4 regions of the Rossellomorea sp. ABR4_004 genome follow, and region 1 is predicted to be linked to each of the others. Evidence: riboswitches for the same ligand, from Rfam matches in the RefSeq annotation. Region 1 holds a riboswitch; each other region holds the start of a gene.
The links. Region 1 has a riboswitch for S-adenosylmethionine ahead of metE (5-methyltetrahydropteroyltriglutamate--homocysteine S-methyltransferase). Riboswitches for the same ligand answer to the same signal wherever they lie in the genome.
Positions count from the first base shown of each region.

Region 2: linked by a shared signal. The riboswitch ahead of mtnK (S-methyl-5-thioribose kinase) and the one ahead of metE (5-methyltetrahydropteroyltriglutamate--homocysteine S-methyltransferase) in region 1 are both predicted to bind S-adenosylmethionine.
Region 3: linked by a shared signal. The riboswitch ahead of ACXAF2_RS09155 (homocysteine synthase) and the one ahead of metE (5-methyltetrahydropteroyltriglutamate--homocysteine S-methyltransferase) in region 1 are both predicted to bind S-adenosylmethionine.
Region 4: linked by a shared signal. The riboswitch ahead of ACXAF2_RS00920 (YezD family protein) and the one ahead of metE (5-methyltetrahydropteroyltriglutamate--homocysteine S-methyltransferase) in region 1 are both predicted to bind S-adenosylmethionine.

Region 1 covers NZ_JBSWVM010000001.1:1,378,972-1,387,145, reverse strand. Annotated here, with positions in the region: gene thiC (phosphomethylpyrimidine synthase ThiC) at 30-1,787, shown strand; gene ACXAF2_RS07270 (hypothetical protein) at 1,765-1,962, shown strand; SAM riboswitch class I at 2,058-2,168, shown strand; cobalamin riboswitch at 2,237-2,421, shown strand; gene metE (5-methyltetrahydropteroyltriglutamate--homocysteine S-methyltransferase) at 2,575-4,875, shown strand; gene ACXAF2_RS07260 (hypothetical protein) at 4,983-5,165, shown strand; gene ACXAF2_RS07255 (biotin transporter BioY) at 5,255-5,821, shown strand; gene ACXAF2_RS07250 (GNAT family N-acetyltransferase) at 5,864-6,652, opposite strand; gene ACXAF2_RS07245 (lmo0937 family membrane protein) at 6,877-7,026, shown strand; gene pckA (phosphoenolpyruvate carboxykinase (ATP)) at 7,079-8,174, opposite strand, start outside.
Region 2 covers NZ_JBSWVM010000003.1:513,592-521,765, forward strand. Annotated here, with positions in the region: gene ACXAF2_RS19580 (aminotransferase class I/II-fold pyridoxal phosphate-dependent enzyme) at 1-1,037, opposite strand, end outside; gene ACXAF2_RS19585 (carbon-nitrogen family hydrolase) at 1,161-1,943, shown strand; SAM riboswitch class I at 2,046-2,202, shown strand; gene mtnK (S-methyl-5-thioribose kinase) at 2,319-3,503, shown strand; gene mtnA (S-methyl-5-thioribose-1-phosphate isomerase) at 3,520-4,575, shown strand; gene ACXAF2_RS19600 (DUF2087 domain-containing protein) at 4,618-5,214, opposite strand; gene ACXAF2_RS19605 (methylated-DNA--[protein]-cysteine S-methyltransferase) at 5,336-5,797, opposite strand; gene ACXAF2_RS19610 (PAS domain S-box protein) at 5,811-7,964, opposite strand; gene ACXAF2_RS19615 (acyltransferase family protein) at 8,135-8,174, shown strand, end outside.
Region 3 covers NZ_JBSWVM010000001.1:1,773,422-1,781,595, forward strand. Annotated here, with positions in the region: gene ACXAF2_RS09140 (PDZ domain-containing protein) at 1-916, opposite strand, end outside; gene ACXAF2_RS09145 (S41 family peptidase) at 1,151-2,596, opposite strand; gene metX (homoserine O-acetyltransferase MetX) at 2,771-3,844, opposite strand; gene ACXAF2_RS09155 (homocysteine synthase) at 3,928-5,223, opposite strand; SAM riboswitch class I at 5,429-5,548, opposite strand; gene ACXAF2_RS09160 (trans-sulfuration enzyme family protein) at 5,644-6,783, opposite strand; gene ACXAF2_RS09165 (DUF302 domain-containing protein) at 6,906-7,289, opposite strand; gene ACXAF2_RS09170 (redoxin domain-containing protein) at 7,381-7,962, opposite strand; gene ACXAF2_RS09175 (hypothetical protein) at 7,955-8,174, opposite strand, start outside.
Region 4 covers NZ_JBSWVM010000001.1:158,414-166,587, reverse strand. Annotated here, with positions in the region: gene ACXAF2_RS00955 (phosphotransferase family protein) at 1-806, shown strand, start outside; gene ACXAF2_RS00950 (enoyl-CoA hydratase/isomerase family protein) at 830-1,606, shown strand; gene ACXAF2_RS00945 (quinone oxidoreductase family protein) at 1,618-2,592, shown strand; gene ACXAF2_RS00940 (acyl-CoA dehydrogenase family protein) at 2,638-3,813, shown strand; gene fabG (3-oxoacyl-ACP reductase FabG) at 3,834-4,592, shown strand; gene ACXAF2_RS00930 (MaoC family dehydratase N-terminal domain-containing protein) at 4,614-5,063, shown strand; gene ACXAF2_RS00925 (MaoC/PaaZ C-terminal domain-containing protein) at 5,060-5,461, shown strand; SAM riboswitch class I at 5,626-5,731, shown strand; gene ACXAF2_RS00920 (YezD family protein) at 5,818-5,973, shown strand; gene ACXAF2_RS00915 (phosphoadenylyl-sulfate reductase) at 6,074-6,772, shown strand; gene ACXAF2_RS00910 (inorganic phosphate transporter) at 6,791-7,852, shown strand; gene sat (sulfate adenylyltransferase) at 7,894-8,174, shown strand, end outside.

The DNA of each region.
Region 1 (8,174 bases):
AAGATCCAATCAAAAGGAGGAGAAGTGAAGTGGCAATCGAGTTAAAAACGCAATTTAATAACAGTAAAAAAGTATATGTGGGAGGATCAAGGCCAGACATACATGTACCGATGAGAGAAATTGACCTGAGTAGGACGAGTGTTACCTTTGGCGTGGAAGAGAATGAACCGGTTCGTGTATACGATACAAGCGGACCTTATACAGATGAGCGTTACCAAGTCGATATTACTAAAGGATTACCTTCCGTTCGCACAGAGTGGATCCAAGAACGTCAGGATGTCACGGCTTACCCGGGACGTGAAATCGAACCGGAAGATAACGGCTATAAAGGAGACGATCCTCGTGCAAACGTAGAGTCGTTCCCTACTATCAAACGTACCCCGATACGGGCAAAAATGGGTCGTAATGTGACTCAAATGCATTATGCGAAAAAAGGAATCATTACACCGGAAATGGAGTTCATCGCTATCCGGGAAAATGTTGATCCTTCATTTGTAAGAGAAGAGGTAGCAAATGGCAGGGCCATCATCCCTGCTAATATCAATCATCCTGAATGTGAACCGATGATCATCGGTCGTCACTTTCATGTGAAAATAAACGCGAATATCGGAAACTCTGCCGTATCATCTTCCGTTGAAGAAGAAGTGGAGAAAATGACGTGGGCAACTCGTTGGGGTGCCGATACCATAATGGACTTATCAACAGGTAAAAACATTCATACAACAAGGGAGTGGGTCATTCGAAACTCCCCTGTCCCTGTTGGCACGGTACCGATCTATCAAGCACTTGAAAAAGTAAACGGAATTGCTGAGAATCTTACTTGGGATGTATACAGGGATACATTGATCGAACAGGCGGAGCAGGGTGTTGACTATTTCACCATTCATGCAGGTGTATTATTGCGGTATATTCAGCTGACGGCTGAACGTACAACAGGCATTGTTTCCCGTGGAGGTTCAATCATGGCACAATGGTGTCTTGCCCATCATAAAGAGAACTTTCTTTATTCACATTTTGAAGATATATGTAAGATCGTAAAAGCCTATGATATCTCCGTTTCCTTAGGAGATGGTTTAAGGCCCGGATCAATTGCTGATGCGAATGATGAAGCACAGTTTGCCGAGCTTGAAACATTAGGCGAGCTAACCAAAATTGCTTGGAAGCATGATGTACAGGTGATGATTGAAGGCCCCGGTCATGTACCGATGCATATGATTAAAGAGAATGTGGATAAGCAAATGGAAATCTGTCATGAAGCCCCTTTTTATACCCTGGGTCCATTAACGACAGATATTGCACCTGGATATGATCACATTACTTCCGCCATAGGGGCTGCCATGATCGGTTGGTTTGGAACAGCCATGCTGTGCTATGTAACGCCAAAAGAGCATCTCGGATTACCTAATAAAGATGATGTGAGAGAAGGTGTCATTGCTTATAAAATCGCAGCACATGCAGCGGATTTAGCAAAAGGGCATCCAGGGGCACAAGTAAGAGATAATGCCGTTTCTAAGGCTCGATTTGAATTTAGATGGAATGACCAATTTAATTTATCCCTGGACCCGGAACGTGCAAGGGAGTATCATGATGAAACACTTCCTGCAGAAGGGGCAAAAACGGCCCATTTTTGTTCAATGTGTGGACCGAAATTTTGTTCAATGAGAATATCGCATGATATAAGGGGAATGAAGGAGAATGGCATGGATGACGCTTATAAGGAAATAGAAAAAGGATTGAAAGAAAAATCGAAGGAGTTTGTGGAAAATGGATCAAACATCTACCGATGAACCTCTTTGTCATGTACTCAAATTGAAGAATGATATCGTAAAGCTCAATCAGAGAGTCATCCAACTCGAAAAAGAAGTGAAGAGCATTCAGGAAAACTGCAGGCATGTCTTCTATGAAACGGATGTAACAAGATCTTGTATCAAATGTCATTATGTAGAAAGTACCTATTATTAGAAACGTGTAAGTGATTGATTAAATTTCTTTTGACAGCGTATATGTACCGTGCTACGATTATTACAAATTTCGGAATAGTAAATGAATATATATAACTCTTATTGAGAGAGGTGGAGGGACTGGCCCTGTGAAACCCGGCAACCATTCAACAGATGTGTTGAAAAGGTGCTAATTCCTGCAAAGCAATTGGCTTTGGAAAATAAGAGAGGATTCTAATAAACATGAAGCCCTCTCTATCAGAAGAGAGGGCTTTTCGTTTGTTGAAATAAAAATTTAATAGACAAATGCAATAGGTGCTGAGTCATGCTCAGCTAAAAGGGAAGACCGGTGAAAATCCGGCACGGTCCCGCCACTGTAATGGGGAGCGACTTATCATTTAACCACTATTTCTGTTGAAATGGGAAGGGAAAAGAAGCTGTGAACCTAAGTCAGGAGACCTGCCTGTTGTATGCGCTTATGCTCTACGTGGATATAGAGAGGGGTGAGGAATACGTGTTGAGAATACAAGAATGTCTCAACTCTAGTTAGTGATACGTATGAATCTCTCTTTCATTTGAAAGGGAGATTTTTTTGTTGATGACAACCATACCAAGTATAAGGAGTGAAGATTGAATGAGTAAGGTGATCAGTTCGAATTTAGGATATCCAAGGATCGGAGAAAAGCGTGAATGGAAAAAGACGCTGGAACAATTTTGGGCAGGGAAGATTGAAAAGGATTCCTTCTTAGAACAAATGGAGGAAATCCGAGTCAACCATTTGAAGAAGCAATTAGATCAGGGGATTGATTTAGTTCCGGTTGGAGATTTCAGCTTATATGATCATGTACTTGATACAGCGGTCATGTTCGGCTTGGTTCCCGAGAGGTTTCATTATAGTGGGGGTAAGGTCTCTCTTGAAACGTATTTTGAAATGGCCAGAGGCGCGAAGGACGCGGTGGCATTAGAAATGACAAAATGGTTTAACACCAACTATCACTATCTCGTGCCTGAGCTTGATGGGATCATACCTCAGTTAGTGGAAAATCGTCCCCTGCATTTTTTTAGAGAAGCAAAAGAAAAACTAGGTATAGAAGGAAAGCCGGTTATCTTAGGTCCCTTCACTTTTGTGAAATTGTCTAAAGGGTATGAAACCGGTGATTTTAAAACCCTTGTTGATCAATTTGTCCCTCTTTATGTTGAAGTACTGCGTGAATTACAGGAAGAGGGTGTAGAGTGGGTACAAATGGATGAACCGATATTGTGTACCTCCATCGGTGATGAAGAGATGGATCAATTCAAAGAAGTCTATCAAACGCTTAAAGAATCCTGCCCCGGGTTAAAGATCATCCTTCAAACCTATTATGATAGTTTGGAAAGGTACCAGCAGGTGTTAGCACTCCCGGTAGACGGAATAGGGATAGATTTTGTGCATGATCGTGGTGAAAATTTGACTGCGCTGAAAAGATTTGGCTTTCCTAAAGATAAATTCCTGGCTGCCGGCATTCTTGATGGCAGGAATATTTGGAGGAGTAATCTTGCGGATACCTATTCGCTTCTATCATTCATTGCAGGGTATGTTCCGGGTGATCGCTTGATCATACAACCATCATGCAGTTTACTACATGTACCAGTAACCTTGCAGAATGAAGAAACAATTGGTACACCCCTCATTGACGCTCTATCATTTGCTGATGAGAAATTACATGAAATCACTGTTTTAACAAAGGGGATTCGTGAGGGAACCGAGACAATAGACGATGATATTGCTCAAAGTGAAACGGCGATTAAGCATTTAAACGAATCACCGCTGCGTAATAAAAGGGAGGTGCAGGAAGAGGTTAAAGAATTGCATCCCAACAATGTCGGAAGAAAAGATCCATTCCATATTCGTAAACTGGAACAGGACAAGTACTTTTCATTACCTTTTCTCCCAACCACTACAATCGGCAGCTTTCCTCAAACTCAGGAAGTGAGAAGGCAAAGGTTGAAATGGAGGAAGGGAGATCTTTCTGATGGGGAGTATCAGCAATATATTCATGCAGAAATCAAACGTTGGATTGACATTCAGGAACAAATCGGCCTTGATGTGTTTGTACATGGTGAATTCGAGCGGACGGATATGGTTGAATTCTTTGGTGAGAAATTAGAAGGTTTTCAGTTTACGAAGTATGGGTGGGTACAATCATACGGTTCCAGATGTGTGAAGCCACCACTTATATATGGTGATGTGACATTTAAAGAACCCATGACCGTTAGAGAAACCGTATATGCCCAATCCTTAACGGATAAACCGGTTAAAGGGATGTTAACGGGCCCGATCACGATTCTAAACTGGTCATTTGTTCGGAATGATGTTTCTCGTTATGAAGTAGCTAATCAAATTGCGCTGTCTCTCCAAAAAGAGATTGAAGAATTAGAAGGCAATGGGATTCGCATGATACAAGTTGATGAGCCGGCACTTAGGGAAGGGCTGCCTTTAAAGCGTGAAAATTGGGATGAATATCTACAGGCTGCCGTTTATGCATTCAAATTGGCCACCTCATCTGTACAGAACCAAACCCAGGTCCATACGCATATGTGCTATTCGGATTTTGAAGATATTATAGATGCCATCAATGATCTGGATGCTGATGTCATCTCGATTGAAACCTCAAGAAGTCATGGGGAAATGATCACTGTATTTGAAGACAATACGTACGAAAAAGGGATTGGTCTGGGGGTATATGACATTCACAGTCCACGGGTGCCGAAGCGTGAAGAATTAATCCGTAATATACATCGGGCTCTTGAAGTGCTGGATCCCGAGTTATTCTGGGTCAACCCGGATTGTGGTTTGAAAACCCGCGGGATCGATGAGACAGTCTTAGCGCTTAAAACCATGGTGGAAGCGGCTGAAAAAGTGCGTGAAGAGATGCTCATGAAAAAGGAAGGGTAATTGTCAATATGATCGAGTGCCGATGATTACGTTCCTTTGATCCACCTTTTAAAACGCAGGGCGCAGTTGAAAAGAGTTGCGTCCTGCACATAAGGAGATAAAAGAAAATGCCATACATAGCCATAGGAAGAATCATTCAAGTATTTAATGAACATCAGCCAGATCGCACCATCCTGTATTTGGTGAGTGATAAGGGGATTGATGAGTTCCCCAAAGGAAGGGTTTCATTAAAAACCGCTTTAGAATGGCAGGCGCAAGAAAAAATATGCAATGTCTATGCTCCCAGTTAAAAAACGAGATGGAGAAAAAATAAGCTTCCCAACATCCTTTGAATTGTGTTAACTTAATGTTATACAGAGTTTACATACACAAGGGGGATTTGAAAGTGAACGGAGAAAAACTAAGGGTGATTATTCACTGTGCCATTTTTGCTGCAATTACGGGGATTTTCGCTCAAATCGAGATTCCACTGCCACTCGTTCCAATCAGCGGACAAACATTAGCAGTAGGAATTACAGCGACGATTCTTGGAAGCCGATATGGAGCGTTCGCCATGGTATGCTATGCAGCCCTCGGAGCAGTCGGTGTTCCTGTATTTGCGGGCTTCAGTGGAGGGGCACAGGTACTGGTCGGTCCAACGGGAGGCTATATTTTCGGCTTCATCGTAGCGGCATTCTTTACTGGCTTCATTCTTGAAAAAACCAAATTCACCATACCGATGGCGATGATCGCCAATACAGTTGGTATGATCATTACGTTGGTCCTGGGTACCATTCAGCTGAAATTTGTAGCCGATCTTAGCTGGAATCAGGCAATGGCGGCAGGAGTATATCCATTTATCGTAGTTGGACTTATCAAAGCATTCCTGGCAAGCTGGATTGGAATCACTGTAAGACAACGACTGGTTCAGGCCAGATTGATCGGGAATCGGAAAGCAGCAGCATAATGAAAAAAGTTGACTCTTTGTTGGGAGTCAACTTTTTTATGACTAAAATTTATACATAGACCAATAGCCTATATCCTTGAATCCGATTCGTTTATAAATTTTTCCTGCTTCAGGATTATCATAGAATAGGCATAACTCTTTTCCTTCTTCTAGTACGTCACGACAAAGCTTCGTCATGCACTCGGTCGCATATCCTTTTTTCTTATACTCAGGGTGTGTGCAGACAGCGACAATCATCGCGGACATACTGTTTTCGGCGGTTGTGGAAGCAGAAGAAACAAATCTACCATCTTCTTCTACATAATAGCTTCTCGAAACACCGGCCTCCATGCTATGTTTTCTTTTTTCTACAGAAAAATCGCCACCACTGAATTCGGGGATACTGTTCAATAGGTCCACAAGTTTAGGTAGATCATTAAGGGTAGCCTGTTGTACATGAGGAAGGTCTTGTCGATCCATTGATTCCGTGTTGTCACATTTCGCATAATACATATGTCTTAATGATTTAATTTCTCTGGATAAAAAGGGTTCAACCTGCGTCACGATCCTTTTTAATCCGGAAACGATGCTGTAGTCTTCAGTCTCATTAATGATTCTGGCAAATCCTTCTACATCGAATTCCCCCATGGAAAAAGGGATGAAGTTTTCTCTGTACTTAAGGAGGATTCCCCTCAAATTTCCTTCTGTGTCAAAGTCGCCCCAGATTTTCTGGAATTCCTGTTCATACCCGAAGGCTTCGATGTCCCCGATAATAAACAAATTCTCAGCCGGCTGCTGATGAATGAGTTGCTGGCAAATATCATGATCCTGTTCTGTAAGCTGTCTGATCATCTTGGTTCCCCCCCTGTAAATAATCATTATCATACCAAAATTAGAAATATTTAGTAAAGTGTTATTTTTAGGGGAATTTGATTAACAGACGACACAAGTGATGTAAATTGTATAAATTCAGTTGGACTAACAGAAGTTATGAATAGCTGCACTACCATGCGTGGTTTTAAATTCATTAAAATAGGGAATCTTAGCATCAAACACAGTTACTAGGAGGGAAACTCATGCTTTGGACCATTATTGGAATTCTTTTAGTCCTTTGGTTACTCGGATTGATCTTTAAAATCGGAGGAGCCATCATCCATGTTTTACTTGTTATTGCCATTGTTGTCTTTTTATTTAACAGAATCACCGGGCGTAAAAAAGGATTATAACCATAACAAAGGTCCGTCCCTCAAATAGAGGGACGGACCTTTGCTATATAGTTTATTTAACGGCAGGGCCGCCTTTAAGTTCGATTTCAGATGGTACGTTTGAGAATTTCTTGAAGTTTTCGTTGAATTTGTGGGCAAGTTCTTTTGCCTTCACTTCATAGGCTGCTTCATTGGACCAGGTTTTCTTTGGTTGAAGTACTTCGTCAGGAACACCAGGAACGTGAACAGGGATATTCAGACCAAAGATGTCGTCCGTTTCTGTTTCAACGTGAGTGAGTTCCCCTTCAAGAGCTGCTTGAATCATAGCACGGGTGTAGGATAACTTCATGCGGTTACCAACACCGTATTCTCCACCGGTCCAACCAGTGTTCACTAAGAATACTTGAGCATTGTGCTCATCGATTTTCTTCCCAAGCATCTCAGCATAACGAGTTGCCGGGAGTGGCAGGAATGGTGAGCCAAAGCATGTCGAGAATGTGGCCTGTGGTGAAGTGATTCCGCGCTCAGTACCTGCAAGCTTCGATGTATATCCGCTCAAGAAGTGGTACATTGCTTGTTCTTTCGTCAGTTTGCTGATTGGAGGTAATACCCCGAATGCATCTGCGGTTAAGAATACAATGGTATTTGGATGTCCTGCAACACTCGGTTCAACGATGTTATCCATCGCTTGAAGAGGGTACGCAGCACGAGTATTTTCTGTCAACGTGTTATCCTCATAATCAGCGATGCGGGAATTGTCATCAAGAACCACGTTTTCAAGGACAGAACCGAAACGGATCGCATCAAAGATTTGTGGCTCCTTTTCACGTGTCAGGCCGATACACTTAGCGTAGCAGCCGCCTTCGATATTGAATACACCGTTAGGAGACCATCCGTGCTCATCATCGCCGATTAAACGACGGTTCGGATCTGCGGACAATGTCGTTTTTCCTGTACCGGATAAACCGAAGAACAATGCCACATCTCCTTCACGTCCGACATTTGAAGAACAATGCATGGAAAGGATATCGGATTCTGGAAGTACGTAGTTCATGACAGAGAAGATCGATTTCTTCATTTCACCTGCATACTCAGTTCCACCAATCAGGACAATTCTTCTTTCAAATGATACAATGATAAATGTTTCAGAGTGAGTGCCATCTTCTGCT
Region 2 (8,174 bases), on a different contig from region 1:
TCAAGTAAATAAGTAGAGAACTCTACAGATGTGAAACCCTCAGGTACTTTTAGCCAGGCAAAGAAGGAACCTTGTGGAGCTTTTACATCCCACCCTATTTCCTGAAGTCCGGAGATTAATAGTTTTCTTCTTTCTTCGTAGGTTGAAACCAGTGCATGTACACATTCCTGGGAACTTAAAAGGGCAGTGGCAGCCGCTTCTTGAATAGCACCGAACAGACTTACATATAAGTGATCTTGCAGGAGGTTGATCGCTTCTATGGCACTCTTATTCCCGACGGCAAACCCTACTCTCCAGCCAGCCATATTGTACGTTTTCGATAATGTATAAATCTCAATCCCGACATCCTTTGCTCCATCGGTTTCCAAAAAACTTATTGGCTTATTTCCATCAAATCCTATGGCTCCATAGGCAAAATCATGTACAACACAAATATCATGCTGATTGGCAAGAGTGACTGTTTCTTCAAAGAATGATTGTGTGGCGATTGCTCCGGTAGGGTTATTAGGGTAGTTCAGAAACATTAATTTCGCACTTTCCAGCTCATTACGGGAGTGTTCACTATAATCAGGCAGAAATCCATTCTCCTCTCGCAGTGGCATTTTAATCATACGTGCCTCTGCCAACGCTACCCCTGATAAATAATCCGGATAACCGGGATCGGGCACCAATACCCCATCACCAGGATTCAATAAACATTGAGGGATTTCAACTAACCCGGCCTTTCCTCCGAATAGCACAGCTACCTCTGTTTCCGGATCTAACTCCACACCATATTCACGCAGGTAAAAGGCAGCAATCGCCTCTTTAAAGGACGAAAACCCGCGAAATGGAGGATACTTATGATTGGACGGCGAAGCTGCTGCTTCTGTCAGTTTTTCCACAATATGTTGAGGAGTCGGTTGATCCGGATTTCCCTGGCCCAAATTAATGACATCATGTCCCTCTTTGACCACGGCATTCACTGTTTTGGCGAGGGATGCGAAAAATTGTTCAGGTAATAAATCTAATCGTTTTGCTTTACTAAAGGTTTTCATTACACTCACCCACTACATTTTTTTGAAAATTAATTACTTTCAAATTCTAGTCACAAATGATATAACGGAAAATAAAGAATGTAAAGGAATAAATTCCAAAAAGTCCTTAATGAGGTGAAAGAAATGATTCAAAAGATAGGTCTTGCACAAATCGATATTGTGTTCGGGAGTCCCGAAAAAAACAAGCAAATAGTAGAAGAATGGATTAAAAAAGCTAGTGACGACGGCTGTGATACAGTTGTGCTCCCTGAGCTGTGGACGACTGGGTATGACCTTACAAGAATGGATGAAATCGCTGATGAAGGAGCAAAAGACTCTTCCTCCTTCCTGTCTGCACTATCAAAGAAATATTCCATTCACATTGTAGGTGGTTCTGTTGCGCAGAAATCGCAGGAGGGGGTGTCCAATACTCTTCTAGTTACGAATTCAAAAGGCGAGCTGGTGAAAAAGTATTCGAAGCTCCACTTGTTTAAGCTAATGGATGAACATCATTATTTACTTCCCGGGCATGAAGATGGCATCTTCACCCTTCAAGACACAGTAATGGCCGGATTGATTTGTTACGACATCCGTTTCCCTGAATGGTTCAGAAAACAAGTTCTACTAGGTGCCAAGGTTGTTTTTGTCGTAGCAGAGTGGCCAGCAGCACGAATTGATCATTGGCAGACCCTCTTAAAGGCAAGAGCGATTGAAAACCAATGCTTCGTGATTGCCTGCAACCGGGTTGGAAATGACCCGAACAATGAATTTGGCGGTTGTTCCCTCATCATCGATCCATGGGGAGAAATTCTTTCAAAAGGAACACAAACGGAAGAATTGGTTACAGCTGAAATCAATCTACAGGAAGTAGAAAAGGTCCGAAAGAAGATTCCGATATTCCAAGATCGAAGACCTGATTTTTATTAGAAAGGTTATTATTCAAAAAAAACGTTGACATGGAAAATACTTCGATGGTACTATTCAAATCAAATGAAACATTCTGAAAGTTTAATTAAATAGTTAACGCAACTCTTATCAAGAGCTGGCTGAGGGATTTGGCCCTATGAAGCCCAGCAACCGACCATAATACCGTTGTAAAACGGGGCGCAGCATGCGCCGGATTGAATGATCCAGTAAGGCACGGTGCTAATTCCAACAGAAAGATAGTCTTTCTGAGAGATAAGAGGCGACGAAGATACCTTCTTCAAGCCTCTTTCGACCATGAAAGAGGCTTTTCTTATGCCACGGAAAAGCCTCCACAACACAGTCTTTCATAAGTCTGTACGATAAGGAGGAACGATGATGGCAATGACGAAACTCAATGTATATCAACCACTAACTGAACAGGCGGCAATTGCACTGGCGATTGGCTTAAGAATCTTTGAGGACGGCACTCTCTTAACGTGTGAAGAAATTGGAGACGGGAATTTAAATCTGGTCTTTCGAGTATTAGATCAGGAAACAGGTAAAGGAATCATCATTAAACAAGCCCTTCCATATGCAAAAGTTGTAGGCGAAAGCTGGCCATTGACAATCGAACGGGCAAGAATAGAAGCTAGTGCCCTTAAGCTTCAGCAATCATTTGTAGGGGACCTGGTTCCTGAAGTGTACTACTCTGATCCCACGCTTGCAATTACAGTCATGGAAGATTTGAGCGCGCTTACCATTGCCCGGACTGGTCTTATAAATGGGGAAACGTATCCACGGCTTTCCCATGACATTGGAACATTTTTAGCAAATACCTTATATTTCACCTCTGATTATGCCCTTCATCCTTTTAAGAAAAAGGAGTACGTGAAAGAATTTTCAAATCCTGAGTTGTGCAAAATCACTGAGGACCTTGTATTCACGGATCCTTTTTTCAACAGTGAAACCAATGAATTCGAAGAAGAGCTTTCCCGGGACGTCCAGCATTTATGGGATGATTTCACCTTGAAACTTGAAGTGGCCAAATTGAAAAAGAGCTTTCTAACTGAAGGAGAGGCACTTCTTCATGGAGATCTTCATACGGGGAGTATCTTTGTAGATAAGAAGCAAACAAAAGTGATTGATCCAGAGTTTGCCTTTTATGGACCGATTGGCTTTGATATTGGACAGTTCATTGCCAACCTTATCTTCCTGGCCGTTTCTAAACCTGAAGAGAAAGAAACGATTCTCTATCACATTGAGAATACCTGGAACGTTTTCTCCATTGCGTTCTCTAAGCATTGGAAGGAAAGCGGAGACGCCTACACGAAAGTGAACGGCTACCTTGAATATGTATTGGAGAAGAGTTTTCAAGACAGCATCGGTTTTGCAGGATGTGAATGCATCAGAAGAACGATCGGCCTCGCTCATGTAGAAGATCTGGATGGCATCCCGGATAAAGAACGAAGATTACAGGCAAAACGGACCTGCTTGACACTCGGTAAGGAACTGATAATAAAACGAAAACAGATCCATTCAATCGAAGAGCTTCTGTCCGTATTAAATTCTCATTCTGAATAACCAAAAGGAGATTATCATGACACAAACATTGACCATTCCAACTTCACTAGAGTGGCATGAAGATTATTTACTGATCCTTAACCAACAGAAACTGCCTAACATAGTGGAGTACATTAAATTGACGACCATTGAAGAGTATTATGATGCGATTATCACACTAAAAGTGAGAGGTGCACCTGCCATTGGCATCACGGCCGCTTACGGTTTAGCCCGGTCTGCAAGTCAGTATGAAGTGAAAACGCTTGAAGAATTCATCGAGCTGTTTCAACGTGACAAAAAATATCTCGCCGATTCACGACCTACAGCAGTCAACCTGGTTTGGGCTTTGATCCGGTTAGAAAAGGCACTAGAGAATGTTTCTTCTGTTAATGAAGCTAAAACCAAATTACTCCATACTGCCATCCAGCTTCATGCACAAGACGAGGCAGTGTGCCGTCAAATAGGGGAAAATGGTTTGAGTGTATTGAAGGATAAACAAGTCGTGATGACCATCTGTAATGCAGGGTCCATTGCAACGAGTAAATACGGTACCGCACTGGCCCCTTTTCATTTAGGAAGAGAAAGAGGCAAAGCGTTTCAGGTTTTTGCATGTGAGACAAGGCCCGTTCTGCAAGGAGCCCGCCTGACATCTTGGGAGTTACAGCAATCAGGAGTATATGTCACTCTCATCACAGATAGCATGGCTGCCCATACCATGAAAGAAAAAGGTGTAGAAGCCGTAATTGTCGGGGCTGACCGGATTTCTGCCAACGGGGATACTGCAAATAAAATCGGAACGTCCATGCTTGCAATATTGTGTAAACATTTCAATATACCTTTTTATGTCGCTGCTCCTTCTTCCACTTTCGATTTATCCAGCTCAAATGGAAACGATATTCCCATTGAAGAGCGAAACAGGGAAGAGATTACAACGGTCGGCGGGACGTTGATTGCTCCAGAAAACGTTTCTATTTATAACCCTGCATTTGACGTTACTTCTCATGAACTGATTACCGCCATCATCACGGAAAAAGGTGTCCTGTACCCTCGCTTCGAGGAAAGTATTCTACAAACCATAGGTATTAAACAATAGCCAAAAGAAGAGCTTCCTCCCGCTCTTTTTTTGGCTTTCACCTTATTCCCCTAATAACTTTGTCGACGCCCACATTTCCCTCGGATTCACTTCATAAATGCTATTTTCCCGGTACATGAACTGATGAATGATAAATTCTCTTCTTAAGGTTGCAAAGTCCTCATGAAACTGCTGAATATATTCATTCAATTCTTTTTCCTTATATTTTTCTCCCACCTTTAATCCTTCCACCATATGTTCCAATATAAATAACTTCTTCTTTTGTTGAGAAGGAATCGTTTTGATCCGTCCATTCTTCTCCAGGAAATTATTCATCACCTTTTGTTTTTCTTTCAATAACTTTTCTGACATCACACTTTCCCCTTCCTCTCCCTGAGCAAACTGATGAAGGACATTTCCATGATGACTCAGGACTTTTTTATTCAAATAGTAGTAAATCGTGTTCTTCTCTCTTCGTGAATAAACAAGATTGCACTCTTTGAGTTTTGTTAGGTGATGGGAAATTGTCGGAGCTGTGAGTCCCAGCTTCCCCGCAATGGCTCCTACATGCAAGCTTTCTGATGCCAGCAAGTAGACAATCTTTATCCGCGTCGGATCCCCCATCGTTTTATGGAATGCCACCTGTTTACTTAATTGCAACATGCCTCCCCCTCTCTAATTAGATTATTATCTAATTAGATAATAATCTAATTAGATGTAGGAATCAATCACTAATTAAAAAAACAGGCATCCTCCCTAGGAAGAATGCCTGTTCTTCATTTTATTTTTCTAATAACAATAAGGTTTCTTTCTTATCCACCTGCTTACCGGCATAGCCTGTAAGTGTATTATTCTTTCCAATGACACGGTGACATGGGATGATGATGGGAAATCGGTTGGCTTTATTCGCTTGCCCTACTGCCCTGACAGCTTTAGGTCTTTGAATCGCTTCGGCAACATCTTGATATGACCTGGTTTCACCAAATGGAATCTGTTGCAGGGTGTTCCATACGTCCTTCTGAAAAGACGTTCCCTCTATTTTTAGGGGGAGATCAAATTCTCTTCTCTCCCCCTTAAAGAATTCTGTGATCTGTTCTTGTGCTCTTAGTAATATTGGATTCTCGGTGTAAAAATCAGCTCGTGAATCATTTTCTAAAAACTGCACCAAAATGAGATGGCTCTGATCCGCTTGAAGTTCTAACATTCCAATCGGACTCTCCATTACAATAGAATCATATGACATTATCAGGACTCCTTTACGATTTAGGAAGATAAATGTGGAAGATGGTTCCTTCCCCGACGATACTCTCAACCTGAACGCTTCCTTTATGCTCTTTAATGATTTTAAAGCTTACCATCAATCCAAGTCCAGTTCCCCGTTCCTTTGTTGTGTAAAAAGGTTCACCAAGCTTTTTAATCTTATCCTTTGATATCCCGCCACCCTGGTCTTTTATGCAAATATGAATCATTTCATCATCCGTCTCTTGAATCCGTATAGAAATGAATCCACCGTCCGTCATGACTTCAATTGCATTCTTGATGACATTAATGAACACCTGCTTTAACTGATTGGGCTCTGCAATGATGGTTGGGAGGTTCGCTTGGTAATTCTCCTCGTACTGTACATTATGCATGACTGCCTGAGCACTTAGTAGTTCAACAGTATCTTTCATGATCCTGATTAAATTCGTTTCTTGATATTGAATCGCCTGTGGCTTTGCTAATACAAGGAATTCTGTAATAATGGATTCAATTCGCTGAAACTCAGAAGTAATCACATTAAAGTACATCTCATGATCTTGACCCACACTATTTTCCAACAATTGAATAAAGCCTTTAAGGGCGGTCATTGGATTTCTGATTTCATGTGCAATCCCTGCAGCAAGCTCCCCTACGACACTCAATGTATCTGACTTTCTCAACTGCTCCTGCATTTCAATTTGTTCTGTTATGTCACGAATGATCGTTAAATTTAAATTAGAGAGTAAATTGTATTTGGATGACAGCTCGATGTATTGAACCTTCTCCCTTTGAGAAGTCATCGTTTGTAAAAACGTCGCCTGCCCCTCTTCTTTCAATTGTTGTAAGTATTCATCGTATGATTCTTCACCGGGTTCTATATTCAATATTTCACGTACATCTTTACCGATTAAGTGATCTTTCTCGATATCAATGATCCTACTCACTTCAGGATTTGCGTCTACGACAACATAATTATGATTGGTAAGAATCAGGCCGTCCAGTGAGCCTTCAAAAATCTTCCTGAACCTCTCCTCGCTTTCCCGTAGTTCTTTTTCCATTTGATAACGCTCACTGACATTCCGGAAGATCGTCATGTTATAGCCATCAACGGAATGAAGTTTAGACGTGAATTCCAAATGTTTCAACTGATTGTTTGGCATTAGAAACAGCACTTCATCCCTTACTGCACCGCTCCTGTTTAACTGTTCCATGACTAAATCAAACTTTTGGCTTTCAAGAGGATATACAAAGTCCCGTATCCTCTTCGAAAGAAGCTCTGAAAGGGAGCATTCAAAGATCTTCAGGGCAGAAGAGTTGGCTTTAAGTACTCTCCCATCCTGATCCCATAGGACGATCGCATCAATCGCTTCTTCAAATAACCCTTTAAACAACTCTTCGTTTCGTTTTAATTGTATCTCCATCTGCCTCTTCTCTGTAACATCCCTAAGGATGGCCATATGAAGCTTGTGATGCACATACGGACTTGTCGTAAATTCCACAATCGAAATGCTGTGTGATTTTTTTATTGGAATTTCTCCACGGGCTTTTTTGTTTTGAGAAATCAGTTCTTTTATCTTTTCAACCTTATAATGCGCACTTTCAGGAATAAATGAGCTTATGTTCCTGTTTGTGATTTCATCCTTTTCCAATCCGACTTGTGAACTGAACGCCTGATTCACGTCGTTAATATTTCCTTCTATATCAAAGAGAACGATTCCTTCTGATGCATTTTGAAAAATATTCGATAACAAATGGACATTCATATGGTCTTTCCGCTCTTTTTCCTTTAGTGCCGTTACATCTTTGAAATACAAATAGGCATTAGGAGAAATGGTCGATTTTTTAAGCAATAGTTCAATATGGATGATTTTCTTATCACTAATATTCATTATGGTTTCATCTTCAAGGTTCTTTCCGGTTTCCATTACTTCCTTATAATGAGCCACAATCGGGGCAGGAACAGAAGAAAAAAAGTTACTGAACAGTGTCCCTGCAATCCTTTCTTTCGTAGTCTGCAGCGTTTCACATGCTTCTCCATTGGCAAAGACAATTTTCAACTCTTTATTGATCACGAACATCGGCATGGGTGATGCTAAGCAAATTTCCCTATCGACGGGATGACATTCTTCCTTATTCAACTCTTTCTGCAATTTACTACTATTAGTCATTTCCTCATCCCCCTACTATTTTAAAAGACAACTATTGGCTCAAATCATTATAGAGTTCGCATAGCTTCCCATACTTTTGGTGATAATTAACAGTGAAATTCATGTTTTACTCGTTGTATCCTAGGGTAAGAATGAATTAGGATAAATCTATTCTAAGAGATGGTGAAGATATGAAACAGCGTGACTATTACTTCGACAATGCCAAATTCA
Region 3 (8,174 bases), 390 kb from region 1:
GAGGCTGTCTTTTGAAGAAATATGGTTTAGAATCCTCAGAGATTCTGTAGCGATAGGCAATCCATGCCCGTCCACCAACTGCCACAACCACTGCTCCGATTGAAAACATAGGTGCCAAGATTCCTGCTACAGCCAGCGTTAATACAAATGCTCCAAGCCAGAAAACCCTATAACCAGTATGCTTAATCGCAACTTCAGGCAAAGTACTTTTAACAAGCTGCTGAAAACCAAGGAGAAACGGCACACAAAGGAGAGAATACGTCTCTGTCCCCAGTGTAAATACCGGCCACCATTCAAATGGAAGCGTCAATGACCCGGTAGGAATCGGCACAAACATCGGCACAAGCCACAGTTTCTTCCCTTGATGGGCACCTACTTTCAGTCCACGTGCACTTTTAAGTAGACGGGGTGAAGTATGCTTCCACCCGTTCAATCGAATCAGGCTTCCTTCAATCATCGTCAACACACCAAGAAGCACAACGATGGAGCTCAGCAGCCCTACATCCAAGTTTTCAACATATGTATTCACATAAGGGATATCCCACTGAAAATAATCCACCGCAACCAGGATAAAATACGAAAACCCTACCGTCATGGTCGCAGACATGAGCTGAAAACGACTCGTCAACGCAAACAGGATGGACACCAATCCTATGAGCATGATTCCGGCGAAAGGAATCACAACCCCCGCTCCAACAGTTACGACAGAAAATAGCAACCCAAGTACAATTCCATATGATAATAAAACCCGCGTATCATGATAACCGTCCAGCAGTCTCGTATTAAAGTCTCTTCGCTCTCTTTTGACACGATAATAGCCCGTCATGATAGCGAAAAACATAGACAAATATAATACAGGATGAAGAAATAACTTTCCAAATCCCTTCACAACCTCAAGCAACCAAAGCTCAACCAATGATCCGTCACCACCTTTTTAAGAAAATTTGCATTATCTACTATTTTATCAAAAGACTCCCCTAAAACCTATTGCAATTTTATTTGATAGTTTTACGATTCGATTTCATTTCCGACAGCATTCTGCATATTTTCCCGGGAAATGATGTCGGATAGACAGGAAAAACAAGTGATTATGTGTGATTTTCAAAATGAAAATAGAGCCGACCATCATCTGATGGTCGGCCCCAAATTATTAACGCTGTGCTGTTCTTTCAATATATTCTAAAGCCGCCTGCAGCTGCAGGTCATTCTTCTCATTCTTAACCGCTTCAAAGATTTCTTCCTGTAATTTTTCCGCGGTTACAGTATCAATGATCCCTGTCACGTCAATGCTTTCCTGACTTTGGAAATCCTTTACAGCCCTTTCTGTTTCTTTACTGAAATATCCGTCCACACGGTCTATGGAGAATCCAAGTCCTTGTAGCATTTCCTGGGCGTTTTGAATCTGTTCATTGTTCATCCCTTCTTTAAGGGGCTTTTCAACTTGAAGCGGGTGGGCATAGAAATAGGACGGCTGTCTGACAGGGATATCCGGTTTGATTCCCTTTTTATGAATCCAGTTTCCATTTGGTGTCAGCCACTTGAACATCGTCAGCTTGATATTACTTCCATCTCCCATCGGAACGGCTTGTTGCACGGTGCCTTTCCCAAAGCTCTTCGTTCCGATAAGTGGATACCCTTCCGCTTCTTTTAGCGCTCCAGCCAGGATTTCAGAAGCCGAAGCACTTCCTTCATCTATCAACACCACAACTGGGTATGCTTTTCTTGCTTTACTGTTTGAGAAGGATTTCATCACTTCTCCACTTCGCTCTTGAATTTGCACATACGGCTTTTTCTCCGTTACAAATTCTTTGAGGATTTCTTCTACACTTGAAAGTAGTCCTCCTGGATTCCCTCTCACATCAAGGACCAATCCTTCTACTTTTTTCTTTTCAAGTTCTTCTAATTGCTTTTTAAAATCAACGGCCGTATTTTCTGAGAAAGTAGTAATCTGGATGTATCCTGTTTTCTTCCCATTGACTTCCTTCACATCAGAGAGGACCGTCTCGACAGGAATCTCATCACGTTTCACAGATACTTTGATCGGATCCGTCAGTCCTTCCCGCGTAATTTCCAATTCAACTTCCGTACCCTTTTTCCCTCTGATTTTCAAAGTAGCTTCGTACAGGTCAAGTCCTTCGATGCTATTTCCATCTACTTTAATGATACGGTCATTCGGTTTCAGTCCCGCTTCTTCCGCAGGAGAATTTTTAAAAGGAGCAACAATGATCAGCTTTCCGTCCATGATCGTGACCTCTGCTCCAATTCCTTCGAAGGAAGAATCCAATGCGTCATTGAATTGGGAGGCAGTCTCGGCATTCATGTAAACCGAGTATGGATCATCGAGGGTCTTCAACATCCCTTGAATGGCCCCTTCCACAAGCTGCCCCTTGTCCACATCCTGAAAAAACTTGTCACTGATCAGATCATAAGCCACTTCCACTTTATGAAGTTTGTCATTAAGCGCGCCTTTTCCGTCAAACTGAGCAAGTTCTTCCCCATCCTTGCCCGTCCATTCCAAGCCGCCATACATTCCTCCAGCACCGATCAGCATGCTAATGATGATTGTGATGATGAGCTTTCTGCCCGTCCACTCCATATATTCCCCTCCAGCTTGTTGTTGGTCTTTGTATAGATAAGAGTGGTGCGATTAAGGACGCCAGCCTTTCTTATCCAACGAAAAAGACACCACACAAAAACGCGCTAAGGCGGTGCGATGTCTTTGCTTATCTAACTATATGCCGGAGGGGGACGAGTTATGATAAGAGAGCTCTTATTTTGAACCGGTAAAAACTCTTTCAACGTGATGGTTTTTGAGATGAGAAGCAATGATTCCTCCCCACTTTTCAAATTCTACCAGGAATCCGTCATGACCAAAGGAAGTGGAGATAAAGTAGTGTTCACTCTTTGGTACAAGCTGAGTAAACTCTTTTAAATATTGAGATGAATAAATTAAATCTCCTTCATAGCTGATCGAAATCAGTTCGCACTGATAGTTCTTCGCTACCACTTCTGTTCCTCCTCTTCCTCTTCCGATATCATGTGAGTTCATCGCTTTCAGCAAGGTAAGATAGCTGTTAGGGTCAAAGCGCTTCCCTAATTTCTTTCCTTGGTAATCGAGATAGCTTTCGACATTGAATTGTTCGTTTTGCTTTTCTCGCTGGAAACGATGGTCGAACAGTTCCTGTGTCCGATACGTGACCATACCAACCATTCTGGCAATCTCTAACCCTTTTAAAATGGAGCCTGGTGGATAATGCCCCTTTTGAAACTCAGGGTCCCCTTCAACCGCCGTGATTCCGATGTGATTAAAGGCGAGACCGTAATCATTTAAGGCAGGGGTGACGGCAAGAGCGAATACTTTATTAATATAGGCAGGATAGAGGACACCCCACTCCAATGCCTGCATCCCTCCCAAAGAGCCTCCAATGACTGCTTCGATGTGGTCGATTGAAAGGTGTTGGAGTGCTTTATATTGGGCATGGACCATGTCCCTTATCGTAATACCAGGGAAGTCCGGACCGTAACGCTCTCCCGTGTCTTGATTGGTGGACGCCGGTCCCGTACTACCTTCACATCCTCCTAATACATTAAAGGCAATCACATTAAAATGGTCGGTATCAATATACAACCCCGGACCAATCAGTCCATCCCACCAGCCGCGGTCTTCACTCGTCCCCTTTACGATATGGGTCCCGGTGAGGGCATGGCAAACCAGGATGGTCGGTCCTTCTTTGTTTCCTGTTCGTTCATACGTAAGATCTACATGTTTCAACGTGGTGCCTGACTCTAATGTTAGGGATGGGATGGCAATGGAGCCAACTTCATATGTGTATGGTTTCTCCACTCCTCCACCTCCTTTTTTGGTGTTGTGGCGGGGGTGATCAGGATTCCTCTCGGTATACCCCCGCTGGTTAAAAATATCTCCTATTATACCCTTGATGTTTCCAACGCCACTTCTATGGCATGATCCAAGTCCTGGATCAGGTCCTTCGCAGACTCTAATCCAACGGAAAGTCTCACAAGATCCTCGGTTACCCCTGTCGCGCGGATTTCCTGGTCGTTCAATTGCTGATGGGTCGTGGAAGCCGGATGGATGATCAGTGATTTCGCATCCCCTACGTTCGCAACGTGAGACCACAGGGAGATGTTATCGACTACTTTCCGTCCGGAATCTCTACCACCTTTAATACCAAAGACGACGATGGATCCCGCTCCATTTTTCAAGTATTTTTGTGCAAGTTTATGAGAGGGATGATGAGGCAATCCTGGATAAGATACCCACGCAACGCCATTATGCTGATCTAAATGCTCCGCAATTTTCAAGGCATTCTCTGTGTGACGTTCGATGCGAAGATGCAGCGTTTCTAATCCCTGCAACAGAAGGAATGCGTTCTGTGGACTTAAGCACGCCCCTAAGTCACGAAGCAGCTGCACTCTTAATTTCGTAATGAAGGCTGCCGGACCTACATCCTGTGCATAACGCAGTCCATTATAGCTCCGGTCCTCTTCCGTGAATCCCGGGAACTTTTCATGATTCCAATCGAATTTCCCACCGTCTATGACGACTCCCCCGATGGCCGTTCCATGACCACCGATCCATTTTGTTGCAGAGTGGATGACGATATCAGCTCCATACTCGATTGGCTTACATACATATGGAGTGGCAAAGGTATTATCGATGATCAATGGGATGTGATGGTCATGAGCCACTTTTGCTACCGCTTCAATATCAAGCACGTGTAGACTTGGATTTCCGATTGTCTCAGCGAATACGGCTTTCGTTTTAGGCGTGATCGCTTTGCGGAAATTTTCCGGGTCTGTCGGATCTACAAAGTGAACCTTGATTCCGTATTTCGGAAGTGTGGTCGAAAATAAATTATAGGTTCCGCCGTAAAGATTGGTGGCCGCTACAATTTCATCACCTGCTCCGGCGATATTTAAGATTGATAGAGAGATAGCAGCCATTCCCGATGAAACACCGAGTGCTCCGATTCCCCCTTCTAAAAGAGCAAGCCGTTTTTCCAACACGTCTACAGTCGGGTTCATGATACGCGTATAAATATTACCCGGTTCTTCAAGGGCAAATAATTTTGCAGCATGATCACTGTTGTCGAAAACGTAGGATGTCGTTTGATAAATCGGCACTGCCCTCGAGCCAGTGGATGGATCCGGCTCCTGGCCACCGTGAAGTAGTAGTGTGTCGAAATCGAATGATTTTGTCATTGAGAATTCCTCCTGAATGGTTTTTTTGATTTGGATTGGGTTTGTTTCATTACTGCGGTTAACACATTCAGCTGTCAAAATAGATGGTTTTTTCAGCTGCTTAAATCCCTCACCCAACGTCTGAAATGTGTTTTTCTAAGAAGAAGAAGAGGAAAAAATAAAAAACCCTCTTCCTAAGAAGAGGGTCTAATTTAATAGGGTCCTCCTCTTATCTTTCAGGCAGATTGCCTGCAGGAATTAGCACCTTTTCATGTGACGCATTTCTGCGCACATGAAGGTTGCCGGGTTTCATCGGGCCTAGTCCCTCCACCTCTCTGGATAAGAGCATGTAGTTGTCAATGTGAAAATTCTTGCGTTGAGATGAATTATAAGGGGTAACCGACCTTAACGTCAAGAGTATTTTTAGAATTTTTACATTATTTAATTTTTAACAGAAGCTGCAATCGCTTCGTTAAATTGAGCGACGATGTCCTCTCCGTCTTCAATCCCTATCGATATGCGGACGACATGTGTGTTGATTCCGAGTTTTTCCTGCGCATCCTTCGGTAGAGCACGATGAGACGTTCCCAATGGGTAAGAAACCGTTGTCTCTACACCGGCAAGGGAAGGGATGATTTTAATCCATCCGAGTGTTTTGAAGAATGTGCTTATATCACATGTGTTGGATAGCTCGATTGTTACGATTGCTCCATTTCCTTTACCGGATAAATCGGTTGGGTAATAGACTTTCTTTACATATTCATTTGCTCGAAGGTCCGCCGCAAGAACTTCTGCATTTCTTGCTTGGGTTCCCATACGAAGAGCCAATGTTTTCGCTCCACGGCAAGTCAGCCACGCTTCAAATGGGCTCAAGTTCGACCCGATGTTGACGACTTTTTCTCTCGCTTTTTGAACAAATTCTTCTTTTCCAACTACGACTCCTGCTGTAATATCACTGTGTCCTCCGATATACTTCGTGGCACTGTGAGCGACCAGGTCCACCCCTTCTAAGAAAGGCTGGCGCAGAAACGGTGTGGCAAACGTGTTATCGATCATTGTTTTCAGGTTATGTTTCTCAGCAAGTTCAACCATTCTTGAAATATCTTCTACTCGCATAAACGGGTTCGTCACCGTCTCACTGTATAGGAGTTTCGTATGCGGTGTTAGAGCATCCTCGACCTCTTCAACACTCGTAAAATCAACAAAAGAAGTCGAAATGCCGAATGTCTTAAGCTCTTCCTTCAACATATGGAACGTACCGCCGTATAAATCTTCGGCGGCAATGATATGATCGCCTGATTGCACTATAGCGAGGATTCCAACAAGGATGGCCGATAATCCAGAGGAAGTCGCGACACCTGCTGGAGCTCCTTCCAAGTCTGCCACCATCTTACCAAGCTCGTCTGTATTTGGATTTCCCGTTCTCGTATAGAGATAAGGGGATTTCCCTTCATAGAAACCCTCCAACTCTTCTAAAGATGTAAAAGAAAAGGCAGATGTTTGATAAATGGGAGTCGTCTTACTGCGGATTTCCTCAGTCCCTTTTAACTGACTATGTACGACCTTCGTTGTGAACTTCATCTCTGTCATCCTTCCTGAATCTATGTATTTTTAAAAGTGTATCATATTCAGAAGATTGTGAGGAGTAGGATGTATGGCAAGAAATAAAAAACACCTGCCCAATTGCAACAGGTGCTCGCCTTTTATTGAACATTATCTAAACATCCGATCAGACGATTTTCAATGTCCAATGCCAGGCTTTTCAGTTCATCGTTATCCACCATTTCAATTAGCTTGCTTGGTTTTGCCATACCGATCTTGGTTGTACCGCCTTCTGTGTATACCGTTACTTTGCAAGGCAGGAAGTAGCTTACGAGCATGCTTTCTTCCAGCACCTTCTTGGCTTCATGAGGATTACATACCTCTAATACGACTACTTCTTCATTGAAATCAAGGCCTTTATCCTGCAGTTTCTGGGCAAGATCGAGATTCCATAGTACACCGAAGCTTTCATCTTTAAGGTTGGATTCTACCGCTTCCACTGCTTCTTTCACACTCATCGATACTTCTTTAGTGTAATGAAACATGTTCACATCTCCTCCTTTTTCTTTCACATACTGTTAATACCTCATAGCGTATAAGGTCAAACATCGATAGTCAGAGGTCCGTCCCTCTCCATTATTCCATTCCACCGACCATTTTACCCATCATTTCTTCGTTCATGGGGCCGACGATTTTGTGTTGGATGATGCCTTTGGTATCGATCATGTAGGTGGTCGGAATGGTGAACGCCCGGTATTCGTCCCCGATTTCTCCCTTTTCATCCATTGGGATGGGGAAAGTGAGTTCGTAACCGTCGATGAATTCCTGAACAGCCTTTTCCCCATCGTCCATGGACGTCAGGTTGACGGCAAGGATTTCAACGTTTTCTTTCTCTGCATTCTCTTCGTAGTAACTCTGCATATGGGGCATTTCAGCTTTACATGGTGGACACCAGGTAGCCCAGAAGTTCAGAATCACTTTCTTACCTTGATAATCTGAAAGCTTTATTGCTTCACCATTTAAGGTGGTTAATTCAAAATCTGAAGCGCGGTCCCCTTTTGCAAGCCCCTGCGCTGCATTAGACAGATCCATGGATTCATTGGCTAATTGAGCAGCCTCTTCCCTTGCCTTCTTTTCCTGCTGATCCTGAAAAAAGTTCGCTAAGAAAATGCCGATCAGAAGCGCAACGATCGCCAACGCAAAATTTCGTTTATTCATTGTGTTTCCTCCTTACGTTTAAAAGAAAGATGAGATAAGTCATCATGATCAAATACGTCCAGGTGGTGACGGTCAATTCAAATCCACCAATGAAAGCACTTAAAAATAACTGAACTAAAGTAAACATGACCAATAACTGTCCTGCCCAGATATCTGCGCCGGGATCACTGGTTTTTTTAAAGAAAAAGACAAGGATCAATAGATTCAATAGT
Region 4 (8,174 bases), 1.2 Mb from region 1:
CATTATTCGGGGTTACACCGGAGCCATATGTATTTTCTGATGATGAAAGGATCGTAGGCAGCCCATTTTTTATCATGGAGAGAAAAAAGGGTGAAGTATTTGATACTTCATTTCCCCCGCATCTCCATGTGACATCAGATGTGTGCAGGAAAATATCGGAGGAAATGGTTTCTAAACTGGTTGAACTTCATTCCATTGATCACCGAAAAACAACTCTTCATGAAATCAGCAAGCCCGAACATTTTATGGAAAGACAAGTATTCGGATGGATCAAACGTTACGAGCGTGCCAAAACAAGTGAGATCCGCGAAGTCGATCAGCTGACAAACTGGTTGATAAAGAATGTTCCAGCTAATGCTGAATCGACCATCATTCATTATGATTTTAAATTAAACAATGCCATGTTTTCATCTGACCTGAAATCAATGGTGGGGTTATTTGACTGGGAGATGGCGACCGTCGGCGATCCTCTTGCAGATTTAGGTGTCGCTATGGGGTATTGGATACAGAATGATGATCCAGAGTTATTAAAATTCGGTCTTGGGAAGCCTCCAATAACGATCATGGACGGTTTTTACAGCAGAAGGCAATTTATCGAAGAATATGCCAGGAAAAGCGGCAGAGACGTGAACAATATCCATTTTTATTTATCTTTTGCATATTTTAAGCTCGCAGTCATTGTGCAACAAATCTATTACCGCTTTAAGATGGGGCAAACGAGAGATTCACGATTTTCTCAATTTGATCGGTTTGCGGAATCTTTGATCACACTTGGAAACCAAGCTGCATTCGATCGCCAGGAATAAATACAAGGAGATGAACGAAAACGATGAAATCCTCTTTACTAATAGAAACCACTGACCGGGTGCTTACATTGACATTAAGCAGACCTGATAGCTTGAATTCTTTTGATGAGAGCATGCTTACGGGAATCGTTGAAGCACTGGAGCAGGCAGAACATAATCAGGAAATCAGAGTCATTGTGATTCGCGGTGCCGGGAGGGCCTTTTCTGCAGGCGGCGACGTGAAAACGATGGGGAGCGCCACATCAACTGAAGTCTATGAACACATCGGGATATTAAATAATTGCATTAAAGCAATAAAAGAATTAGATAAACCGGTCATCGCCTCGGTACACGGCTTTGCAGCAGGTGCCGGATTTAATTTAGCCCTGGCCTGCGATTTGATTATCGCTTCAGAAGATAGTCAATTTGCTTTAAGCTTCTCTAAAGTAGGTCTTATATCTGATGGCGGAGGGTCGTATTTTCTTCCACGCATCATCGGTCCACATTTAGCGAAAGAATTCTTCTTTTCAGGAGAACCTGTGGCTGCCGGAAGAATGTATAACTTAGGTGTGGTAAACCGTATTGTCCCATCTGAAAGACTTGAAGAGGAAACAACTGATTGGGCCGGAGAGTTAGCCTTGGGGCCGAGTAAAGCATATGGAATGATGAAGAAAATGATTGATCGTTCATTCACCACATCATTGCATGAAATACTCGAACAAGAACGAATCACACAAACCATGATGATTTCAACTGAAGATCATGCTGAGGGAGTTTCAGCATTTAAAGACAAAAGAATGCCAACTTTTACGGGAAAATAGGAGGGATCAGGATGAAAGCCATTCAGTTCAGAGAGTTTGGAAGCCCTAATGTATTAGAAAATGTGGATATAGATGTTCCTGCGCCACGAGGGAGAGAAGTCCTTATTGAAGTTCAAGCAGCAGCAGTCAATTATGCTGATACAGCAAGACGGGAAGGTCAATATGTGGTAAAAACTCCACTACCATATATTCCGGGTTCTGAAGTGGCGGGAATCGTCAAGAAAGTGGGAGAAGATGTGACGAGAGTAAGAAAGGGAGACCGTGTTGTAGCCATGATGGATTCCGGAGGTTATGCAGAATTTGCCATTACAGATGAGCGTTCGGTGATTCCGCTCCCATATGGATTGGATTTCAAAGAAGCGGCCGCCATACCTGTTCAAGGATTAAGTGCCTATCATATATTAAAAACTTTAGGTAGGTTGCAGCAGGGAGAAAACGTTCTGATTCATGCAGCGGCTGGTGGAGTTGGGTTGCTTGCCGTCCAACTGGCAAAACGTTTTGGAGCAGGTAAGATCATCGCTACGGCAAGTACAGAAGAAAAATTACGTCTTGCTGGGGACATGGGGGCAGACGTATTAGTCAACTACACTCTAGATGGCTGGGAAGCAGATGTCTTAGAAGCTACAAATGGAAAGGGTGTAAATCTGGCATTGGAGATGGCTGGCGGTGATATTTTCTATAAAACGTTAAAATGTCTCGATTATTTCGGAAGAATGGTCATATACGGAGTAGCAAGCGGGGAGCAGAGCAGGTTTTATCCTTCTTCTTTGATGGCAAAGAATCAGTCTGTTATTGGGTTCTTCCTGCCTCCTCTTATGAGAGATGCTGAACTAACGCAGAAAACCCTTCATGAAATCTTTCATTATGTCGCGTCAGGGGAATTGAAAGTAACGGTTGGTCATGTATTTCCTTTAAAGGATGCAGCTAAGGTTCATACACTCATGCAAGCAAGAAAAACGGTAGGAAAGGTAATCCTGCAGCCATAATACTAGCTGGTTAGTATACGATCCATCTTATAGGGGGGAATCTGGATGAACTTAAGGTTATCAGATGAACAAAGGATGATCCAAAAAACGATCCGTAAATTTGTTGAGAGAGAACTAATACCATTAGAAAATGAAGTGCTAAGAAATGAACGGGAAGGAAAACCAAGTCTTTCCCCGGAGAAAAGAAATGAGCTGCAGTTAAAAGCAAAGGAAGCGGGGTTCTGGGGAATCAATACACCAGAAGAGTACGGCGGAGCGGATCTCGGGCAAATGATGATGGCGATTGTTTATATGGAAATCTCCAAAACCTTTGTGCCTTTCAGTTTCGGTGGTTATGCAGATAACATTCTATACTATGCTAACGAAGAACAGAAAAAAACCTATTTGCTTCCCACGATAAATGGAGAGAAAAAGTCCTGCTTCGCCATGACGGAACCGGGAGCCGGGTCCGATACCCAAAACATCCGGATGACCGCAGTGAAGGATGGAAATGAGTGGGTGTTAAATGGTGAAAAAACCTTTATTACGGGCGGAAATGAAGCAGACTTTGTCATGGTCATGGCGGTGACTGATAAGGAAAAGCATCGTAGAACGGGTCGGGACGGAGTAACCTGTTTTATTGCTGATCGAAGCATGGGTTGGACATCTGAATACATTCATACCATGGGGGAATGGGGGCCTGCCAGTCTGTTTTTTGATGATGTGCGTGTGCCTGAAGAAAATATTCTGGGTGAAATCGATGGTGGCTACAATCTTGGCCTGGAATGGATCGGGTTCGCACGCTGGATTGTGGGTGCACAAGCGGTAGGCGCAGCAGAACGTTTACTGCAAATGGCGATTGATTATTCCAAGGAAAGGGAGACATTTGGAAAGCCAATAGCGGATCGACAGGCGATTCAATGGCAGATCGCTGATTCTGCCGTGGAAATCGAAGCTGCCAGATGGCTTGTGCTAAATGCAGCATTCACACTGGATCAAGGAGAAGATAATCGCCATGTTGCATCGATTGCCAAGCTGTACGGATCCAACATGGGCAATCGGGTAGTGGATCGGGTCCTTCAAATTCACGGAGGGATGGGCTACACAAGAGAGCTTCCCATCGAACGCTGGTACCGTGAAGCAAGATTGTGGCGGATTTATGATGGTACTGATGAAATTCAAAGACTGATCATCTCACGGAATCTATTAAAAGGGCATGTGAAAGTGGGCCAATTTGTTTAAAGGATAGGGAGGTAATGTGAATGGGTGAACGATTCAGAGGGAAAGTAGCTTTAGTAACAGGCGGGAGCAGGGGGATCGGTAAAGCGATTGCCAAGCTTTTTGCTCTAGAAGGGGCAAGAGTTGCCATCCTTGACGTGAATGAAAAAGCACTTTTGGAAGTCAGTGAGGAATTGAGCGAATATGAGCTATATACAAAGGTTGCGAATGTAGTAGAATCCCAGGAGGTAGAAGAGGCCATAAACGAAGTCTTTGAAACTTTCGGCTCCGTTGATATTGTCGTCAACAATGCAGGAGTCATCAGAGATAACCTGCTGTTTAAAATGACTGATACAGATTGGCAAACGGTCATGGATGTGCATTTGAAAGGATCATTTAACGTAGCGAAAGCAGCGCAAGGATATATGGTGAAGATCGGATATGGCCGAATTATTAATATCTCTTCTACCTCTGCACTCGGTAACCGGGGACAGGCAAATTACGCTACGGCTAAAGCAGGTCTTCAAGGTTTAACGAAAACTCTGGCTATAGAGCTTGGTCCTCTGGGTATTACGACCAATGCTGTCGCCCCAGGATTTATCGAAACGGAAATGACTAGAGAAACGGCAAAACGGATCGGAATAACCTTTGAACAACTGGTGGAAGCGAGTCTTCAAGGCATTCCGGTAGGAAGAAGCGGGCAACCGGAAGATATAGCGAATGCAGTGGCGTTTTTTGCGGATGCAAGATCGTCATTCGTTAATGGACAAATCCTCTACGTAGCTGGAGGGCCAAAAGCCTAATGGGGGAAAGAGGTGAAGGATATGTTTCAATCTTATATCGGTAAACGCTCAACTTCCATAGAAAATTGTGTAGAAAAAGGAGCGGTTCATAAGTTTGCCGAAGCCATCGGTGATCCACATCCCATATATGTGGATGTAGCAGCAGGAAAAAGGTCCAGATACAGGGGGAATATTGCTCCCCCTACTTTTCCACGAGTGTTCGACTATGGAACGATTGAAGGTTTTCATTTACCTAACGTCGGATTAATTCATGGGGAACAATCGTTTCATTATGAAAGACCACTGAAGGTCGGGGAATGTATTCAGTGTTATACAGAGATAAAAGATTACTATGAGCGGAAAGGTTCGGGTGGAACACTTGGCTTTCTTGTAATAGAAGATATAGGGGAAGACTCAGGAGGGAATAGGATTTTCACCTCCGAAGCGATCGTCATTATCACTGAAGCGGTCAGAGAGAGGTTGGGAAAATGACTAAACTATCATCCTTTAATATTGGTGAAAGGCTTCCCATTGTTGAATTAGCTCCAGTCTCGAGAATCGACTTAATCAAATACGCAGGCGCATCTGGGGATTATAACCCCATTCATACGATCGATGATGAGGCACATAAATTGGGTCTTCCAGGTGTCATTGCCCATGGCATGTGGTCAATGGGTAATGTCTCCAAGCTTTTTAGTGATCATTATGAAGAAGGATTTATCAAAGAGTATACCGTCCGCTTTAAAGGGATGGTTTTTTTGGACGATGTCATTACATTGAGTGCAGAAGTATCAGAAAAACAGGAGGATCATTTGCATTTTAACGTTTTTGCCGTCAATCAGGACCAGAAGAAAGTGATTGACGGTAAATTGATATTTCAATTATTTTAATCATCCTTGTCAAAATAGTGTCCTATAGCTTTCATAAAGCGAATAGAAATAAAGAGAATGAAAGATTTCCAAGAAAAATAAGTCAAAAGACTTAAATCCGATAGAAAAACTCGGGTTGACTTCCCGGCAGAATGTGATATTATTTAGAATATTAAAATTAATAACTCTTATCCAGAGTGGTGGAGGGATCTGGCCCCGCGAAGCCCAGCAACCTACGTTATGTAAGGTGCTAATTCCAGCAAAATGTGAAGTCATTTTGGAAGATAAGGTATCCTTACCTGAACAACTTTCCAAAATGGAAGGTTGTTTTTTTCATTCATGATTTTTCTGGATAAGATGAAAATTGGGGGAATCATGTGACTAAAGAAAATAATCAAGAAGCACAGTATGATGTAGTAGTGGAGAAGATCACTTCGATGTTGAAGACGATGAGTTTCGGGTCAATTACTATCGTGGTGCAGGACGGTAAAGTCATTCAATTGGAGAAAAACGAGAAAGTGCGAATTAAATAAGCTGACTAGACAAACTAGAGGCGCATAACACAGATAAAGGAAATCCCTATTATCTTGTTATTGCCTCTTTTTGTTTGGATGAGCGGGAAAGGGGTGTATCATGTTAACCTATCAAACTTGGAAAAAACCATCGGTCCAATTTGAAATTGATCCGGTCTATAAAGGAGCGGTAAACGTACTTGAGTGGACGTATGAACATTATGGTAAAAGTGTTGTATATGCATGCAGTTTTGGGATAGAAGGGATCGTATTAATCGACCTCTTAACCAAGGTACAACCTGAAGCAACCATCGTATTTCTTGATACGGGTGTTCATTTCAAAGAAACTTACGAAACGATTGAAAAGGTGAAGGAGAAGTATCCTGGTATCACCATTCATATGAAAAAGCCTGAATTGACGATCCAAGAGCAAGCAGAAACATATGGTGATAAGTTGTGGGAGCGAAATCCGAACAAATGCTGTCAGATTCGAAAGCTCGATCCTTTAAAAGAAACCTTAACCAAAGGAAATGCCTGGATTTCAGGATTAAGAAGGGAGCAATCACCGACAAGAAGTGGGGTTGAATTCATCAATAAAGATGATAAGTTTCAATCGGTTAAGATTTGCCCTTTGATTCACTGGACCTGGAAAGAGATTTGGAGGTATGTCCATAAACATAACCTATCCTATAATCCACTTCATGATCAGGGGTATCCAAGTATCGGATGCTTTCATTGTACAACGAAAGCCATAGACATCAATGATCTCCGCTCCGGAAGATGGAAAGGAAAAGGGAAAACCGAATGCGGTCTGCATTAGAAGAGGTGACATTCTTTGATTGAAGTATTCGCCCTGATCATAAGTTTGTTTTTCGCTATGAACATTGGTGCCAGTGGAGCGGCAGCATCGATGGGTGTTGCGTATGGAGCAGGAGCCATAAAGAACATCAGGGTTGCATTATGGATCTGCGCAGCCGGTGTCCTGAGCGGGGCGGTATTAGGTGGTGGAGAAGTAGTGAAAACCATAAGTTCAGGGATTATCCCTCAACATGTACTCTCCATCAAAATCGTGGTCATCATTTTGTTATCCGCCACCATTTCCTTGTTTCTGGCAAATGTGATCGGGATCCCGCTGTCTACAAGTGAAGTAACGGTCGGAGCGGTTGTAGGAGTCGGAGTCGCATATCAAGTTCTTTATGTGAAGTCACTTTTAACGATTATGTCATTCTGGGTGATTGTCCCGATCATTGCCTTCGGTGTGACGTGGGTATTCGGTATAGGTTTAGTAAAGCTTGAAAAGCGCGGTTTCCATTTTGAAAAAAGGTGGCTTGCATACCTTTTGATCATCACAGGGTTCTTTGAAGCCTTTTCGGCAGGGATGAATAATGTAGCCAACGCCATCGGTCCATTAGTGGGGGCGGGATTAATGTCTCCCTCGCGGGGGATTTGGCTGGGAGGTTTATTCGTTGCCCTCGGAGCTGTCTTACTGGGGAAAAAAGTAGTGGAAACAAACGGGAAAAAAATTACACACTATTCAAAAGCCGAAGGAATTGTCATTTCCTCTACAGGAGCGATCCTTGTGATGGTGAGCTCACTGTATGGATTACCGATCCCGCTGACTCAGGTTACTTCGTCCTCTATCATCGGCCTCGGGATGGCGAAGAACGGAAAACATATGCTACAAAAGAAAATTGTCAAAAAAATCGTCAAAATTTGGGTGGTCTCCCCCTTGATATCACTCAGTATTTCTTATTTTTTGGTAAAGCTCGTGATCGATAGCGATATGTATTCGATCGTGGTTCCAATAAGCGTCATTATCGCTACTGTGGGAGCATTATCCCTCATGCGAGTGATCAATGAAGAAAGGCGATCGGTTCACGAAGACGGAGGCGGAATTTAATCTTAATTCCGATTAAAACAATATGTTAAGGAGGATAAATGATGAGTTTACAGCCCCACGGAGGAAAGCTTGTTCAATCATATTTACCAGAAGAACCTTATGAGGATATTCTCCATGAGATTCCTTTAGACGAAACCGCGTTAAGTGATTTGGAACTCATTGGAATAGGTGCTTACAGCCCAATAAGTGGATTCTTGACCGAAGTAGATTATCAACAAGTGGTGGAAACGTTACGATTGGGAAATGGCAATGTGTGGAGCATCCCGATTACCCTGCCCATTGCAAAAGAAAAAACAGGAGACGTAAAGAAAGGCTTTAAGAG